3 regions of the Priestia sp. YIM B13486 genome follow, and region 2 is predicted to be linked to each of the others. Evidence: riboswitches for the same ligand, from Rfam matches in the RefSeq annotation. Region 2 holds a riboswitch; each other region holds the start of a gene.

Region 1 (6,254 bases), on a different contig from region 2:
TGCCATCGTTATTATTGATGCGGACTTACAAGATCCGCCAGAAATGATTCCCGAATTAATTGCTAAATGGCAGCAAGGCTATGAAATTGTATATGCAAAGCGCAAGAAACGAAGCGGAGAGACCTTTTTTAAATTAGCCACGGCTAAGTATTTTTATCGCTTTTTAAATTATATGTCCGATATCGAAATCCCTAAAGACACGGGAGATTTTCGTATTATCGACCGAAAAGTAGCGGATGTATTCAAAAAAATGACTGAACGTAATCGTTTTGTACGAGGAATGATGTCTTGGATTGGCTTCAGGCAAACATATGTAGAATATGAGCGCGATGAACGTTTTGCTGGTGAAACAAAATATCCTTTAAAAAAGATGATCAAGTTTGCTTCAGATGGAATTATTGGGTTTTCAACGAAGCCTTTGCGTTTAGTAATGGTTATTGGCTTATTATCGGTTTTTGTATCACTTTTAGTTTTAAGTTATTCGATTGTTGTTTGGCTGATAGGTAAAAATATTCAGCCTGGCTGGACTTCTATTATGGTAGCTATCACCTTCTTTAGCGGTATTCAGCTACTTGGTTTAGGTCTAGTCGGACAATACATCGCAAGAATTTACGATGAAAGTAAAAATAGACCTATTTACGTTGTACGTGAAACCATTAACTTCTCGAAAGCTTCAACAGATTCTCCAAACGTACGTGAAAAAGTATATAGCTAAAAAAACAAGGAAGAAAACAGTTGTTTTCTTCCTTGTTCTTATTCTTTTTGAAGCTGTAAATCACTTGGCGCCCAGTCCGGAATTCCATCATCTTCATCAAATTCAATAATGACATCCGTTACTCCTTTTTCCTGTAAAATACGATTTTCCAGACGATCTTTAATATCATCAGCTTCTGCCACTGTTAAAGAAGGATCAATTTCTACTTTTAATTCAACGTGAAGCTCTTCTCCTTCTTTCATCACCATTAATGTTTGAATATCACGCACTTGTACATCTTGCATGACAATCGCGCCAATTTTTATTTCCATTTCTTTATCTGCTTCACCAAGCGCTCCAGCAGCATTATCTAAAAATACTCGTCCTACTACAAAAAACATCATAAGCCCAATTAAAATAGAAGCAATTCCTTCAGCTTGGTGAAAAGGTGTAAACCGTGAAATGAAAACGGCTATTAACGCCAATACGCCTCCTCCAGTAGCTACCAGATCTTCCATAAAGACCAGCTTGGTTGCTGGCTTTGCTTTCTTTAAATGAACAAAGCTTTGCGTAAAAACATTGACCTCTGCGGTATTCATTCCGACATCGTGCAAAATTTCTTTCATCGCCTTAAATAGGACAAACATCTCAAGTAACACCGAGATGCCAAGTACTGCAATATTTAAAATAAAGCCTGAAGACTTCGTGGGATGAAGAATGTGGTGATATCCTTCTTTAATCGTTTCAAACGCCATAATCCCTACTACAAGAACCGCTCCTAATAGAACGAGATTAACCAATCGGCCGAAACCATTTGGAAATCTTTTGGTCGGGGCTTTTTTACTTAATGCCGAACCTATAAAGACAAAAAACTGATTAGCTGCATCTCCTAAGCTGTGCATCGTTTCAGCAAACATTGCTACATTCCCTGTTAAAGCGAAAGCAATTCCTTTAATGATAGAGATAATGGTATTAACTACAGCGGCCATGATGGCCGATTTATTTCCCTTTCGCAACAATTTAATTAATTCACTCATACAATCCCTCCGTTTGCGCCTTTGATGAGATTCGATTACGGTTAGTGTATGTGAATTTAAAAATTAAAAACCTCCAACATACAAGTTGGAGGTTTTTAGTCATGTTTCATTATTTTTTAAAACGGTACGGTACAGTTGTAACAATTACATTTTTACGGTAAAGCAAATGTGCTTTTAACAGCAGACTGGACTGATTGTGAAGGATATTTTGCCAGCTTTTTTTCGTAATGAATTGCGGAATAACGACCGTAATAGCCATATTATTTTCCCGGGCTTTTTCCTCAGCCATATCGATGAATCGAAACAGCGGCCGCACTAAGCTGCGGTATTGAGAATGAAACGTAACAATACGAATATCAGGCTGCCACTTCTCCCACTTCTCTTCCATTCTCTTTTCGCTTTCTCGATCAAAGGCTACATGTACTGCAATAACGGTATCGCCAATCGTTCTTGCATAATTTAATGAATTTTCTACTACCTTTGTCATTCCTGCTACAGGAACAATGACCACACTTCCTTCAAGCTTTCCAATCTTTTCTCCTTGCTTAATGCGAAGCTGCTCTCCTACCGCTTCATAATGCGTATGAATGCGATGAAAAATATAGACAATAACCGGTAAGAAAATGAGCACGGACCATACTTGTGAAAACTTCGTTGTAAACAAAATAATTAGCACAGTTAAGGTAATGAGGGCACCAATTAAGTTAATGGTTAGCTTCCCTTGCCAGCCGGCCGGCTTTTCTCTAAGCCATTTGACAATCATGCCTGTTTGAGAAAGCGTAAATGGAATAAACACCCCGACTGCATAAAGAGGAATTAATTGTTCAGTCGCTCCTTTAAAAGCTACAATTAAGACAATAGAAGCAATCCCAAGGGTCACAATTCCATTTGAATAGCCTAGTCGATCGCCACGAATTTGAAACATTCTTGGCATGTATTTATCAGACGATAAGTTGACAGCTAGCAAAGGGAAAGCTGAAAAGCCCGTATTCGCCGCTAGCACTAGAATTAGAGCTGTTGTGCCTTGAATAAAATAATAAAATCCATTTCGTCCAAACACACTCGATGCAATTTGTGATACAACCGTTTCATCTGCTTTTGGAGAAATGCCAAGCCAATAAGCTAAAAACGTGATGCCAGAAAATAAAACGGCTAAAATACCGCCCATCAGCATTAATGTATGAACAGCATTTTTTGCACCTGGCTCTTTAAAGTTAGGCACTGCATTTGAAATAGCTTCTACACCTGTTAATGCTGAACAGCCTGACGAAAAAGCTTTTAATAATAAAAACAAACTAATACCTGGCACTACTGTACCGAGAGAGGGATGAAGCTCAGGTGAAACTTGACCTGTCGCTATTTTAAACAAGGCTACCGCTATTAACAAAATAAGAGCAATAACAAATAAATAAACCGGATAAGCTAATACGGAAGCGGATTCTGTTACACCACGTAAATTTAAGACGGTAATAAAAATCACCAGCAAACACGCAATTACTACATTGTAATGATGCAGCGTTGGAAAAGCCGAAGTTAAAGCATCGGTTCCTGCTGAAACACTCACAGCAACTGTTAAAATATAATCCACCAACAGTGATCCTCCAGCGATAAGTCCAGGATTTTCTCCTAAATTGGTTTTCGAAACAATATAAGCTCCTCCGCCTTGCGGATACGCATAAATAATTTGGCGATATGAAAGAATTAAAGCCGTGAGCAGAACCAATACCCCAAGCGCAATTGGAATCGAATACCAATAGGCAAGGACGCCGACTGTTGCAAGTACAATCAAAATTTGTTCTGTTCCATAAGCCACTGAAGATAAGGCATCTGATGATAAAATAGCCAGTGCTTTAAGCTTACTAAGCTTTTGATCGCCTAACTCTTTTGTTTTAAGCGGCTTTCCAATCAATAATCTTTTGAGAACTGAATAGTTCACGTAATTTCCCTCCGATGATTGCTTAGCTACTATTTACTGTCGTTGCTAAGCTCCGTTACAAGTTCACGAATAAGTGATATTATCCCTTAAAAATACCTTTTTATGTTAAAAAAGCGCACAAAAAAAACACTAAGGGTTCTCAGCGTTTTTACACAGCTTAAACCTCCTCTCCAAAACGCTTATGGGGTTAGCTGTCGGATTCGGGCTATGAGAGTAGCCCTACCTTTAAAAAAGGATTCACCCCAAGTGACAATGCACAAATTTGGGTCCCCCACTTCTGACGAATTAAGCGATAACAGGTCAATATAATTTTCGGTTAAATGGTATGATCGATAACATGTTTCTTTCATAACTATCCTTTGTTCTTAGATAATATACTCCCGTACAAATGGTTTGTAAAGCATTATTTTACGCAAACCATAAAATAGTGCTTAAGGCGCTTTTAACAGAAAAACAAAAGGTCTTCTGCCCGCTTACAGAAGACCTTTTTGCTTTAACTTTTTGCTTTTAAAACGGCTGCTAGCTTGTTTTTCGTTTGAGGACCATAAATACCATCCACATCATAAGGAAGATACACAAGCTGAAAACGTCTGACTGCATCTTTCGTTTGAACTCCATATATTCCGTCTACTGAACCTACTTTAAAATTCACCGCGTTTAATGCTTTTTGAAGCTGCTTCACGGCTTCTCCAGAATCACCTTGTTTTAAAATTCCATTTGGAAGTGGATATTGTTCCGAAGGTGGAGTTGGTGACGGTGTTGGAGATGGGTTTGGTGAAGTCCCTGAAGGAATAACAATTGTTTTTCCAACCTGTAGTGTTAAAGGATCAGAAAGCCCTGTATTCGCTTCTTGAAGCGCTTGTACTGTTATGTTGTACTTCTGTGCAATACTGTAAAGCGTATCTCCTTGCTTGATCGTATACGTTTTTGTACCTGGTTCAGAAGGTGATGGATTCGGAGTTGGTGTTGGATTGGGGTTTGGAACTGCACGACGAGGTAAATTCAAATAGACGGCAATTCCTTTTGCATACGATTCACCCATGCTTTTTAAAAAAGCTTCGTTTTGGAGAAGTGCTGCATCGGTGCGGTTATCAATAAAGGCTATTTCAGTTAGTACTGCGGGCATATTTGTTAAGCGAAGCACCGCATAATTGGCTGATTTTCGACCGCGATTCGGATGATTATACGACAGCAGCGTTGGCTGTACTTGGCCGTGGACAATTGATTGAAACGTTTTACTGGCATTGCTAGCGCTTCTATAAACATAATCTTCATATCCTGTTCCTCCACCGGCATTTACGTGAATAGACATAAATACATCTGCTCCCCACGAATTAGCTTGAGAAGCGCGCTGAGATAACGATAAAAAAGTATCTGTGGTACGAGTGGTTTTAATCGTAAAGTCACTGTAGGTGCTATTTAAATAGCTTATTAAATATTGTTGAATTTTTAAAACTAAGTTTTTTTCATACAGTCCGTTCGCTCCAACTGCTCCTGCATCTGCCCCACCATGTCCTGCATCTAGATAGATTTTTTTCATATTACTTGTCCCTCCTTATTGTTAACATATGTATAGGGGCAAAAAGTGCTACGTATACTAGCCTACTAAGTAGAAATTTACTAAAAAAAGAACCGCTACTCAAAGGCAGCGGTTTATTCTGCGTTGTAGACAGAATATTAAATAGGGATAGCTCTCAAGGAGTGACAGCTATATGCAGAGTGTTGATTCGTTGATTAAATGATAATAATTATCATTTTCATTTGAAGTATACACTAAAAGGAAAGTTTTGTCTATTCTATTATGAGAACGGGCCTATTTAAAAAGCAGAACGCCTATAACAATGAGAATAATCCAAATTGGAATGCTGATTAATATGCCTATTACTAAACCTTTAAAAAAATTTCCTTCTTGCATTTTCATTCCATTCCTCTCCAACAGTATTTTCTAATGATACTACGACTGGCTGAAAATTCTTTGAAGTTATACTGAAGTGCAGAGTGAACACATAAACAATCTCTCTATCTGTTATACACTACTTTTACATATAGATTCAATGAGACAAAAAGCTTATCCTTTTTAATTCTTATAACCAAATTCTTTCCTGTATCTAACAAAACCATAAAAAAGCCTCCTGTAAATTGTACGACAGGCAGCTATACTTGTTTTATGAACAGCTTAGTTCGATATTTAATATGCGCAATGTTATTCATTTTGAAAAACAAAAAAAGTCCGAGAGAACGTATAAACGATCTCTCGGACTTTTAGGAATTAATATTGGCTCATGTATTGGTCACGTTCCCAAGGATGAACTTGTGTACGGAACATATCCCATTCGATTTCTTTCGCTTCAACGAAGTGCTCTGCTAAGTGTTCACCTAATGCAGAAACCATAACTTCGTTTGATTGGAAGCTATCTAAAGCTTGAGCTAATGTTGCAGGTAAATCTACGATACCTTCTTCAATACGCTCTTCTTTTGTCATTACATAGATATTACGATCGATAGGTTTTGGAGCTTCAAGGTTGTTCTTGATTCCATCTAAACCAGCTTTTAATAGAACAGCCATTGCTAAATATGGGTTAGCAGC
Region 2 (6,254 bases):
ACCCGATTTCTACTACGAACATGATAGGATTTTTTATCATCGTTCTTGGGCTTAGCTTGATAAAAGCCTGTTTTACTGATTGAATAAAAATCGATGAAGCCTGTTTATCTACAGAACCTTGAATGTGACTGTTACGCTCTAATTCAAGATCATTCACAAAATTCCGTTTATTCATTATGATCCTCCGCTTTCTTTATTACAGTGTTAAATACTCAGCAACCGGCCCAAGTACAAGCACTGGGAAAAACGTAAGTGCCCCTACAATAACGGTAGTTCCAATTAAAATGCCGCTAAATAAAGACGTATCCGTTTTAAATGTCCCAGGTGTTTCAGGAACAAGCTGCTTAGCTGCTAGTGAGCTTGATACTGCCAGCATCGTAATTAGTCCGAAGTAGCGTCCAATATACATAACAATTCCCGTAGAAATGTTCCAAATCGGCGTTGCGTCACCCAGTCCTTCAAAACCAGATCCATTGTTTGCTGCTGACGACGTAAATTCATACAGTGCCTGGCTTAACCCGTGAAAGCCTGGGTTTGATATACCTTCTATTCCTAAATGAGTAGTGAGCGCCACGGCTGTTCCCCCTAAAATTAACAGCGGCTGTAGAATAAGCGTCACGGCGATGAGCTTCATTTCTTTTCCTTCAATTTTTTTACCTACGTATTCTGGTGTTCTTCCAACCATTAAACCTGATAAAAATACGGCGATGATGACGTACATCATGACATTCATAAATCCTGCTCCGACACCGCCGAATACGGTATTTAACATCATATTTCCAAGCGTCAATAACCCGGTAAGAGGCGTAAGGGTATCGTGCATCGCGTTAACCGCGCCTGTTTCACTCGCTGTCGTCACGATGGCGTACAGAGTTGACATGCCGACTCCAAAACGAACTTCTTTGCCTTCCATGTAACCGCTCGCCTCATTTAAATGAAAAGCATCAAGTCTTGGGTTGCCGCCCCACTCTGTTACAAACGCTGTACTTAAAATAACAATAAAGAGCATACTCATCGCTACAAACAAGATGCGACCTTGCTTACGCTGTCCGATCATTTTTCCGTACGTAAAAGGAAGTGCGGTTGGCAATAAAAGCATAAGGACAATTTGTAATACATTGCTCCACGCATTGGGATTTTCAAATGGATGAGCTGAATTGACACCAAAAAATCCTCCTCCGTTGTTGCCTAGCTCTTTGATTGAAAGAAAAGAAGCAACTGGTCCCCTTGCTATTTGCTGTGATGCCCCTTCTATTGTATGGGCAGTCACAGTCCCGCTTAGCGTTTGAGGGACACCTAAAAAAGCAAATAAAATGCCTGTTATAAAAGCGATAGGAAGTAAAACACGCGTAATTGATTTTACAAAATCAACAAAAAAGTTTCCCATTTCCTTCCCTGCCAACCCTCGAATAAAAGCGATTGCTGCTGCAAGTGCTGTTGCTGGTGCAGCAAACATCATAAATACAACGGCTGCCATCTGCGAGAAATAGGACAAGCCTGATTCACCGCTGTAATGCTGCAAGTTCGTATTTGTCATAAAACTAATAGCCGTGTTAAAAGCAAGAGCCGGATCCATTCCTTTAATATGGTTTGGATTAAGCGGCAGTACCCCTTGAAACCGGAAGATAAGATACACCACAAAAATCATAAACGTATTCGCCAAAACGAGAGCAAGTGCATATTGCTTCCACGTCTGATTATGCCCTTTAATTCCTGCCGCTTTAAACATCACCGATTCTATCTTCCCTATTAAGCTAGTGTTTTTATCGTTTGAAAACACATTCGCTATATAAATACCTACGGGCTTTGCAATAAGCGCTACAAAAACAAGCAGCAGCGCAACTGATAGTAGAAAAATCCCCACGTTTTATTCCTCCGCTTATTAAAATTGTTCTGGGTTTAACAGTACATATACTAAATAAATTAAAACGAGAACTGAAATACCTAACAAAATGAACGACATGTTCACTTCTCCTCTCTTTCGTCTACTACATGAGACGACCAGCAAATAATTCCGTACATAGCAGCTGTTAATATGGCAAGCATTCCAAGCATGATCATATCCAAGTTGCTCCCTCCTAACTGTTTCCTAACAAAAAAGATAGTTTCTAAGCTTATTGACTGTTACTGTGCGTAAAGTATCACGCCCAAGTGAGCTAGCTGCGAAAGGTTATCTTTGATTGTTTATTCCTCACGTATTGTTAATCTCGTTTTAAAAGCCCTACTATATCCTCTTTACGGTGCAGACATAGCCTGCTCTCCTATTTTCTCCATAAAAAAAACCGCAGAAGAGAGTTCCCTTCCGCGGTTTAATGCACGACAAATAAGCCGTGATTGACACGAATTTTTTACTCCCAAAACGCTTACGGAGTTAGCTGTCGGATTCGGGTTATGGAAGTAACCCTACTCAGTTAAGAGATTCACCCCTAGTACATACGTACAAAATATTGGGTCCCCCGCTCATAATTGATTAAGCGTATATTTGTTATTTAATTTTTAGACTTAATTATGGTTTTTACTGCTGCGTTTAAAACTTTGATTAGCTAACGTAGACAAATAGCGGTTTGCTAGATCAAAAGATTGCTGATCGCACATTGCCCGATATTCAATCATTTGAATCATTTGCTTAGATAAATGCATTTTGACGCTCCTTTCACCTGTATTTGGAAAGGAGCGTACTATCCGCTGTTATAGAAAACGACCACGATTACACCATCCTCTCTCTTAACGCTTACGAAGTTAGCTGACGGGTTCGGGTCAAGAAAGTAACCCTACTCAATTAAGAGATTCACCCCTGATAAGTGGGTCCTCCGCTCTTTCCTTCTCTTTCAGAAAAGACTCAGCGTTTCACTGTGGAACGTTTCATGAGAGTAATCTTACTCCTGTTAAAATTTACTGTCAACAACATTTTTTGAAATTTTAAAAGCTTTATTTTTCTATGTGTATTCATTATTTTAAAATAATAGATTCAAAGAAAAAAAGCGTTCTTATCTCCTCGATAAGAACGCTTTTTTTAGCTCATTTTCTCAATTTCATTTACAAGAATTGAAATGGCATCCGTTTTTGTTGCTTCACGCATTGTACGCTTCATCGTACTTGCCTGCTGCTGAAGTTCATTTACTTCACGCAAAAACACTTCTTTTGTTAACTGTTCTTCTTCCACAACCATACAGTAGCCTTTTTTCTTAAAGGACTGTGCATTTAAAATTTGATCTCCCCGGCTTTGTGCTTTTGACAAAGGAATAATCATCATCGGTTTATGAAGGGCTAAAAACTCAAAGATAGCATTTGATCCGCCGCGTGTAATCACATAATCAGTGGCCGCTAGAACATCCGGAAGCTGTTCATTTACATATTCTAACTGACGGTAGCCCGACTCTTTTTCAAGGCTTGTATCAACATTACCTTTTCCGCACAGGTGTACAATTTGAAATTTCTTTTGCAGTTCAGGCAAGGACTCTCGAACAATTTCATTGATGCGACGTGCTCCTAAACTTCCGCCCATAATGGTTAAAATTGGGCGCTTATCATAAAAGCGAAGCCAGCTTTCCCCGTTCGCTGCGCTTCCGCTAAATAATTCTTTTCGAATAGGTGAACCAACAACCTGCACTTTTTCTTTTGGAAAATAGTTTGCCGCTTCATCAAAAGAAGTGAAAATTTTAGTGGCAAATTTCTGCGCAATTTTATTTGCCAGTCCCGGTGTTAAATCACTTTCATGAATGAACACGGGAATGTTTAGCGATTTAGCAGCCATTACAACAGGAACTGTGACAAAACCGCCTTTTGAAAACACAAGAGAAGGCTTTAACTTTTTAAGCACGCGACGTGCATCGCCAACTCCTTTTGCTACTCGAAATACATCTTTTACATTTTCCATATCTACGTATCGACGCAGCTTCCCGCTTGAAATCGCATGATATGGAACGTTTAATTTTGTAATTAATTCTTTCTCAATACCATTGTGAGAACCGACATAATGGATATCCCATTTTTCACTGTCTAATTCTTTCATAATGGCAATGTTTGGTGTTACGTGTCCAGCTGTTCCGCCTCCGGTAAAAACGATAACTTGCTTACTCATTTTTTCTTCCTCTCTTTACTTCACTTAATCGATCTGTTTTGACATCAATTTTTATCTGATCTTTTTAGCATGCAATCTGACATGTAAAACGATGGTTTTATTATAGCATTTTTCTTTTTACATATGTATGATAAGGCGTATAAAAGCATGCTATACTTTTCATAGGGAGTGATGATAATGAACAGATCTGCACCTATAGTAAAAGGTGATACGGTGGATTCCGAAACGCGCTGTACACACTATCATACGGATAAAGATATTATTGCAATAAAATTTTATTGCTGTAATACATATTATCCATGCTATCAATGTCATAACGGATATGCTGATCATGATATTAAAAAGTGGCCAAAAGCTATGTTTAATGAAAAAGCTATTCTTTGTGGAGTATGTAAACATGAGCTATCAATTCATGAATATTTAACCTGTAACTCGACTTGCCCTCACTGTCGTTCTTCTTTTAATCCTGGATGCAGCCTGCATGGACACATTTATTTTGAACAAAAAAGCTGAACAAAACATTGTTCAGCTTTTAAAATAACTGCTCATCTATATTTATAATGGAAGGAAGCAAACCTGGGAACAATTCCTCAAGTTCTTCTAAACGCAAGGAATAATAGTGCTGCGTACCTTCTATACGTAGTTTGATAATTCCAGCTTCGCGAAGTACTTTAATATGATGTGATAGCGTTGATTTTGATACATTTAATTTTTGATAATACGAACAGGTCTGCTCCTTTCTTGTCGCTAAACACTGTACAATTCGCAGCCGGTTAGGATCACTCAACGCGTGTAAAATAGGCGTTAATTTAATTTCAGATTTCGGTGGTTGATAAGGTTTTCTCATGCTTAAAATATAACACAGCTTCTTTTGTGTATCAATGTTCGATAACTTTCGAACTAAATTCCTTGCACTGTTATTTAATCGATGTTATAGTTTCATTGTTCGATGATATTCGAACTTATCTTCATTTTAATCATAAATTGAATGAAAGATTAAAAACAAAACAAATAATATAAAGCACCATCATTATTAAAGGAGGAATCACCCATGATTCATTTACAAGCTTCAATGAAAGTTAACCCAGCAAAAAGAGAAGAATTTTTAGAAAACGTACAAGAACTAATTAAGCATTCTTTACAAGAAGAAGGAAACAGCAACTATCAACTATTTGAAGATGCTTTTACACCTAACACATTTATGATGATTGAAGAGTGGAAAAGCGAAGAAGCAATTCAAGCACACAATAAATCAGCTCACTTCCAAAGTTTTGTAGCATTTGCTCAAACTGGCGTACTTGTAGCACCTTTAGATGTAAAAACATTACAAGGTTAATCATAACTTCTTTGAAAGGATGACGCATCATGAATGAAGCAATTCGTACAATTCAAGATCATCGTTCTATCCGTCAGTATACAGACGAAGCAGTAAGTGACGAGCATTTAGATACGATTATTCAATCTGCTCAGTCAGCCGCTTCTTCTATTAATGGACAGCAAGTGACTATTATTAGCGTCCAAGATAAAGAAAAGAAGAAAAAACTTTCAGAGCTTGCCGGCAACCAAGCGTGGATTGACCAAGCTCCTCTATTTTTAATCTTTTGTGCAGATTTTAATCGTGCTAAGATTGCAGCTGAACTTAACGATGCCCCTCTTGGTGTAACCGATGGGCTTGAGTCAATTTTAGTCGGGGCAACTGATGCTGGAATTTCTTTAGAAGCCGCAACAGTTGCAGCAGAATCACTCGGTTTAGGTACAGTTCCAATCGGAGGAATTCGCAGAAAGCCGCTAGAAGTCATTGAACTGCTAGATTTACCGGAATACGTATTCCCAGTAAGCGGTCTTGTGGTTGGACATCCGGCAGATCATTCTGCGAAAAAACCTCGATTGCCACAAGCTGCTGTGCACCATCGTGAAAGCTATAATCACGACTTAAAGTCATTGATTCAAGACTATGATGCTGAAATGGCAGAGTATATGAAAAAGAGAACAAACGGTGCTGATGACCGCAACTGGTCACAAACTGTATCAGCTATTTATAAAACCATTTATTACCCAGAAGTGCGAGCGATGCTTGAAAAACAAGGATTTAAATTCGAATAACCAAAAGCTGCGATGAACATCGCAGCTTTTTTATCTACTTTAACAGCGTGCTGAATAGACTAAAAGTAAT
Region 3 (6,254 bases), on a different contig from region 2:
ATACTTGCTGTAACTGCCCCCGACGAAGCATCTATGTACCTTTTTCCATCTTGGTCGTACAAATAAATTCCTTTTCCATATGAAATAACTGGGTAGTCGTCGTCGAGCAGCGGCTTTATTACATGAGTTTTATTCATTTCCGCACTCTCCTTTCAAACATACACTCTTATTAAACTGTATGCTGAAACGAAGAGTTTCTTGCCAATAAAAAAAGCCCTAGCATATAGCTAGAGCTTTTACGCTTATTAAGCTGATTGCGTTACAGATTTATCGATACGCTTTGCTTCTGACTCAGCCACAATAACGGCACACGCAGCGTCTCCCGTAATATTTACAGATGTACGAAGCATGTCAAGCAAGCGATCAATTCCAATAATCAATCCGATACCTGCTACAGGCAGACCAACCGAACTCAATACCATTGCTAGCATAATGAGACCAACTCCAGGCACACCTGCTGTACCAATACTAGCAAGCACCGCTGTCAATACAACCGTCACAAGAGCACCCAGCGACAGGTCAACGCCGTATACTTGTGCAATAAAAATAGTCGCTACACCTTGCATAATTGCCGTTCCATCCATGTTAATGGTAGCACCTAACGGCTGAACAAAACTGCTGATGGACTCCGGGACACGAAGATTTTTTTGAGCCACATTCATTGAAATCGGAAGCGTTGCATTACTGCTTGATGTACTGAATCCAACTGTCATCGCAGGAGCAAAACCTTTAAAGAATTCAATTGGGTTACGTCTGGCCATAAGAGCGACTGATCCCCCATATGTTACGATCGAATGGATAAACAGTGCGAGCACGACTACAATCATGTACAGCCCCATCGCTTTAATTGCCTGCCAGCCTTGACTTCCGACTGCTGTTGCAAGAAGCCCAAATGTTCCGTAAGGAGCAAACTTCATCACTAGATTCACAAGGTACATCATCAATTCATTGCCTTGCTCAAGTAAATTGTAAAGCCCTTTTGTTTTACTTCCAAGCATCGTTATACCAAAACCGATAAAGATAGAGAAAACGATAAGTTGAAGCATATTCCCTTCAGCCATCGCTTGAATTGGATTGACTGGAATCATATTTAAGAATGTTTCTCCAACCGGCGGTGCTTTTTCGGCTTCAAAAGAAGCGTTTTTTGTATCAAAAGATCCAAATGTTCCTGGTTTAATAACAAATGCTAATAATAAACCAATTACAATAGCAACGGTTGTTGTCACTAGGAAGTACGAAACTGTTTTAGCCCCGATTCTTCCTAGTTTTTTAGGATCTCCTAAACCTGCTACACCTAACGTGATAGAGAAAAACACAATTGGTACAACAAGCATTTTAATTAAGCTTAAGAAAATTTGGCCAAGCGGTGTAAACAAGTACTTGTCCAGCGGAGCAAAAGCACTTGGAGCAAAAGCGTTAATTAACACTCCTACAATAGCACCAGCAATTAGCGCGATAATGATCTTTGTCGATAGCTTCATAGATTTACCTCCCGTAAATAAATTATATTAGAATGATTCTAACTACTATACTTATTTTACCATGCATTGAGAACGATAACACTCAAAATATACAATATATTAAAAATTTTCAGATTAATAGTTTAGGAATATTTTTAGCTATACAAAAAACCATGAGAATATCATGGTGTCATAGACCTGTTATTCCCTCACTGAATGCTTACGGAGTTAGCTGTCGGATTCGGGTACGTGAGTTACCCTACTTGATTCATTCAAGATTCACCCCAAGTACATTACGCACAAATATGGGTCCCCCGTTCTCTTATAAAACAAAAGAGATTAAGCAAATAATTTTCTTTAATATTTTTGCATGATAATAATTGTTACTTTAATTAAAATTCATTTTATATGTTTCTGTCAAGTTTTTATTCAAAAATAATGCATGATTTTATCATAAAAAGTTGATAATTGTTATATTTTAAAATTTTTACATCATATTTCAATAAACCACAAATACTTATTTAACAAGACTTACAATCTAATGGATAAAAAATTAATTCAAAAAATAGTTTGTAAAGTGAACTTTATTCTCATTAACTCTCATTCATAAATTTGCATAATTATTCTAATATCCGTGTACTTTATTGCTTTCATAAATATTTTACTCATCAAAAAATAACTCTTTTCAACTGTTGATTTTATCCTTGTATTGCTTGATATACCCTCCTTAAAATTCCACTGAATTTATTGATGCAAAGAAATGGACATTATCAATTCGCCTTATTGTATTTAATTCTGTTCACGATAGAAGGATGGATTCCGTCATACTTTTTAAAAAAGAGCGGGTAATTATCATATAAAACTATCGGAGTTGGAGCGGTACAAGTTCTTTACTTTTTACTTAGTCGCTCTCGTTATTTAACACATAAAAAAAAGAGGCCGTGACGGCCTCTTTTTTTATACAGTAACAGGTTCAGAACTTGCTTTGCGATTCTTTAATTTTTCAACAATGTCACGCGCTACCCACACACCGCACGCACTTGCCTGCGCGAGCCCTCGCGTAATACCAGCTCCGTCTCCTCCCACGTATAAACCAGAAATTTCAGTTTCAAACTTATCGTTTAACTTCGGACGGGCGGAGTAAAATTTCGCTTCCACACCGTAAAATAGCGTATGTTCAGATGCTAACCCAGGCGTTACATGATCCAGTGCTTCTGTCATTTCAATTAAGCTTTTCATCGTATTATAAGGAAGCACTAAGCCCAAGTCACCAGGTACAGCTTCTTTTAACGTTGGTTCTAAAAAGCCTTCTTTAATTCGAGTCGCTGTTGAACGACGGCCCTTTAAAATATCTCCATACTTTTGAACAACTAAGCCCCCGTTTGACAGCATATTAGCTAATCTTGATACTTCGTGCGCATATTCGTTCGGCTGATCAAATGGATCCGAAAATTTATGAGAAACAAGCAGCGCAAAGTTCGTATTTTGACTTCCAAGCTTCGGATCTTTGTATGCGTGTCCATTTGCTAACATAATACCTGAATGATTCTCTACTACCACATGTCCTGAAGGATTGCTGCAGAACGTTCTGACTCTTGTACCTACAGACGTATTGTAAATGAATTTCCCTTCGTACAAGTGCTTGTTGATTTCTTCCATAACAACGTTGGATGTTTCGACTCGAACGCCGATGTCCACTTGATTGTTAATCATTTTCAAACGACGTTTTTTTAGTAAGTCGCTCATCCACTTCGAGCCGTCTCGACCTGGTGAAACAACCACTTTATCAGCCGTAATTCTTTCACCATTCTTCAATTCGATACCGCGCACGATATGCTGACCGTCTTCTTTTTCTGTTATTAAATCGGCTACTTCCGTTTTATACTGCATATCAATTTTTTCTTTTAAGTATTCATAAATGCTTTTTAAAATTTCCAAATTTTGCTCTGTTCCTAAATGACGCACCTGGGCACGCAATAGCTTTAATCCTGCTGCGTATCCGCGTTTTTCAATTTCACGAACTTTATCAGTTAACGGATCCGTAATCGTATCGGTTGCTCCGTGTTTTAAATTAATTTCATCCACATATTTAATTAAATCTACCACCTGTGATTCAGATAGATAATCCGTCATCCAACCTCCAAATTCACTGGTGATATTAAATTTCCCGTCTGAATATGCGCCGGCTCCACCAAAACCATTTGTAATAGAACAAGCGGGCAAACAGCCAGCAAACTCTTTTTTGCCAACCGCAGGCGGACATTTTTCAATTTTTTTCTGAAGAATCGGACAATTACGTCGATAGATATCGTGTCCTTTATCGATTAATAAAATAGTTGCTTCCGGTAATTTTAACGTTAACTCATAGCAAGTAAAAATCCCAGCGGGTCCTGCCCCTACCACAATAACATCATAATTTGAGTTCATTGTACATTCTCCCATCATCTTTTTTCTTTGGGTAAAAGATAAAAGTTATTGACCGAATTTTCTTTTTTTATTATCATTCGGTTATTTTCTAGCCATTTGATAATATATCAAAAAAAAATCCTTTAGTCAACAATATACACGAACATTAAAATAAAATATTTAAAAAACATTCGTTTTTATTCCGAACAAATAAAAACCAGTGAACGAATAGCAAGCGCTATGAAATGTTCACTGGTTCTTTAATGTACGGAAGAGCAATTTCTACTTTTGTTCCTACTCCTACTTTACTCGCAAATGAAATATGCCCTTGATGCTGTTCGATTATTCGGTAGCTAATCATTAACCCTAGCCCCGTTCCTGTTTGTTTAGTGGAATAAAATGGTTCACCTAGCCGAGCTAAAGATTGCTCATCAATTCCACAGCCTTCATCCTCGATAATGACCATGCCGTATTCATTTCTTTTCTCAACGGTGACTTTAACTGTACCTTTGCTCATTGACTCAAGCGCATTTTGAATTAAATTAATAAAAACTTGTTTAAGCGCATTTTCTTCACAAAAGATTGTAATCTCATCACTAATCTCATTAATAATACGACAGTTTTTATAATTGGCGTGTGTATCTAATAGTAATGTCACATGACGTATGATTTGATTGAGACTTTTGGGGTGGTATGAGTTTTCAATTTTAGGCTTGGCCAGCGTTAAAAATTCTTGAATAATGGATTCGACGCGATTCAATTCTTCAAGCATAATATCATTGTATTCTTCGTTGTACTGTTTCGATGCTTTTAACAGCTGAATAAACCCTTTAATCGCCGTCATTGGATTACGAATTTCATGTGCTACTCCTGCCGCTAACTTGCTCACCATTGTAAGCTTTTCAGATTTGCTTGCCATTTCATCATATTTTTTTCGATCCGTTACGTCGCGAATAATATACTGAATGGCATCCTGTCCTTCAAACTTAATTTTGGTTGCCGAAGATTCAATAATGACAACTCCTTTTTTAGTCAATAGTTTCACATCAACACGCGGCCTCACGGACATTCCATTCATCAGCTGAACCATTCGTTCTTTTACGATTTCTAAATGTTCGGGGTGAATAAAATGAAGCCAAGGACGCCCGATATACTCTTCTTTTTTCTCGCCGCCAAGAAGTTTAACACCAGCAGGATTCAAATATTGAATTCGGCCTTCTCTTGTTACAATAAATGCATCTTGACTTTGCTGGACAAACTGCTTATATTGCTTCATTTTTCGAATGACTTCCTCTTGTTTTTCAATACTTGAGGAAAACTCTTTCCACTGAACAACTAAGAGCGGAATATCCCCTTCCGTGCGCTGAATATGGATGTGCATCGGAAACTGCTGATCTACTTTTTTCTTAAGTAAAACAACTTCTTCCTCTTGCTTTCTTAACGGTTCCACTTCATGCTTTTCAATAAAAAAGCGATTTGGCTCTTCAAATACATTACAGGAAAGAAGTCGTTCTTCCGTCGTTTTAAAAAGGTGGCAGCACGCTTCATTTAAAATTTGAATATCTCCATCCATATTCATTACGAGCATTGGTGTAAATGACATTGAAAATAGCTGTTGAAATACTTTTTCCTTTTCCATATATTCACCTTCGCTTATTGAGTTACTAGCTATAGTATAATATGGTAAATGTTGATTTGGCAAAATTTTTTTATTATTTAAATAATTTATATGTAAGTTTGTCCTTTTCTATCTGTTATAAAAAGCTCGCACATGCGAGCAAATGAGGCCTAATCAGCAAAAACAGGTGCAGCCAATGATGATTAATAAAATAAATAGCACAACAATTAATGCAAATGACTGACCCGTTCCGCAATGATGATAACCGCCAATTGGATAGCTAATTGGATAGTGGCAAGTATCATATAGGTGGTGATAGCCTCCGTGATGGCATGGGTCGTAACAATCGTAGTTATACATAGCAATCTCTCCTCTTGTTTTTTTTATTCATTTCGTACACTGTACTTTATATGCATTAGTTGATTGTCCTGTATGTGCATTCGCCCATTTTTCACTTTCTCTTACGCCATATTCGCCTTTTCGGCTGCAGCGTATACGAAAACAACAAAAGTAAAATACTTCCCATTACCAGTAACGTAGTAAGCTCTTTCATAAATCCAATAATGCCCCCTATATACGGGAGATGGTATGCGTAGCTTCCAATCACTTTAAAAGAAGCAGGCAAAGAACCTCTTTGAGCTGTAACCAGTACATCAAGCTCTTGATTATGGGCCAGTACAAGTTCATTCTTTGAAGAAGATGATTCGTCTCTAAAGACAACTATATCTCCGCGATGCAGATGGTGATAATCCGTTTCTTGAACGGTCACG

What was found. A riboswitch is a leader RNA that binds a small molecule or an ion and turns the genes downstream of it on or off. The one in region 2 is predicted to bind cyclic di-AMP.
Region 1: it holds a riboswitch for cyclic di-AMP, as region 2 does, so the genes downstream of both, ACFX4G_RS00190 (APC family permease) here and kdpF (K(+)-transporting ATPase subunit F) in region 2, are expected to answer to the same signal.
Region 3: it holds a riboswitch for cyclic di-AMP, as region 2 does, so the genes downstream of both, ACFX4G_RS25270 (dicarboxylate/amino acid:cation symporter) here and kdpF (K(+)-transporting ATPase subunit F) in region 2, are expected to answer to the same signal.

What each region holds. Positions count from the first base shown of each region.
Region 1 is NZ_JBHZOZ010000001.1:36,733-42,986, forward strand. Features, by position in the region: gene ACFX4G_RS00180 (glycosyltransferase family 2 protein) at 1-715, shown strand, start outside; gene ACFX4G_RS00185 (cation diffusion facilitator family transporter) at 754-1,731, opposite strand; gene ACFX4G_RS00190 (APC family permease) at 1,841-3,667, opposite strand; cyclic di-AMP (ydaO/yuaA leader) riboswitch at 3,829-3,969, opposite strand; gene ACFX4G_RS00195 (N-acetylmuramoyl-L-alanine amidase) at 4,161-5,207, opposite strand; gene glnA (type I glutamate--ammonia ligase) at 5,937-6,254, opposite strand, start outside.
Region 2 is NZ_JBHZOZ010000003.1:433,032-439,285, reverse strand. Features, by position in the region: gene kdpB (potassium-transporting ATPase subunit KdpB) at 1-175, opposite strand, end outside; gene kdpA (potassium-transporting ATPase subunit KdpA) at 197-1,858, opposite strand; gene kdpF (K(+)-transporting ATPase subunit F) at 1,883-1,963, opposite strand; cyclic di-AMP (ydaO/yuaA leader) riboswitch at 2,347-2,487, opposite strand; gene ACFX4G_RS10645 (hypothetical protein) at 2,503-2,640, opposite strand; cyclic di-AMP (ydaO/yuaA leader) riboswitch at 2,713-2,855, opposite strand; gene ACFX4G_RS10640 (undecaprenyldiphospho-muramoylpentapeptide beta-N-acetylglucosaminyltransferase) at 3,014-4,081, opposite strand; gene ACFX4G_RS10635 (CHY zinc finger protein) at 4,259-4,594, shown strand; gene ACFX4G_RS10630 (ArsR/SmtB family transcription factor) at 4,614-4,928, opposite strand; gene ACFX4G_RS10625 (putative quinol monooxygenase) at 5,133-5,417, shown strand; gene nfsA (oxygen-insensitive NADPH nitroreductase) at 5,447-6,184, shown strand.
Region 3 is NZ_JBHZOZ010000015.1:90,337-96,590, forward strand. Features, by position in the region: gene ACFX4G_RS25265 (aspartate aminotransferase family protein) at 1-137, opposite strand, end outside; gene ACFX4G_RS25270 (dicarboxylate/amino acid:cation symporter) at 246-1,481, opposite strand; cyclic di-AMP (ydaO/yuaA leader) riboswitch at 1,662-1,816, opposite strand; gene ACFX4G_RS25275 (NAD(P)/FAD-dependent oxidoreductase) at 2,418-3,887, opposite strand; gene ACFX4G_RS25280 (ATP-binding protein) at 4,105-5,505, opposite strand; gene ACFX4G_RS25285 (YjcZ family sporulation protein) at 5,659-5,844, opposite strand; gene ACFX4G_RS25290 (hypothetical protein) at 5,936-6,254, opposite strand, start outside.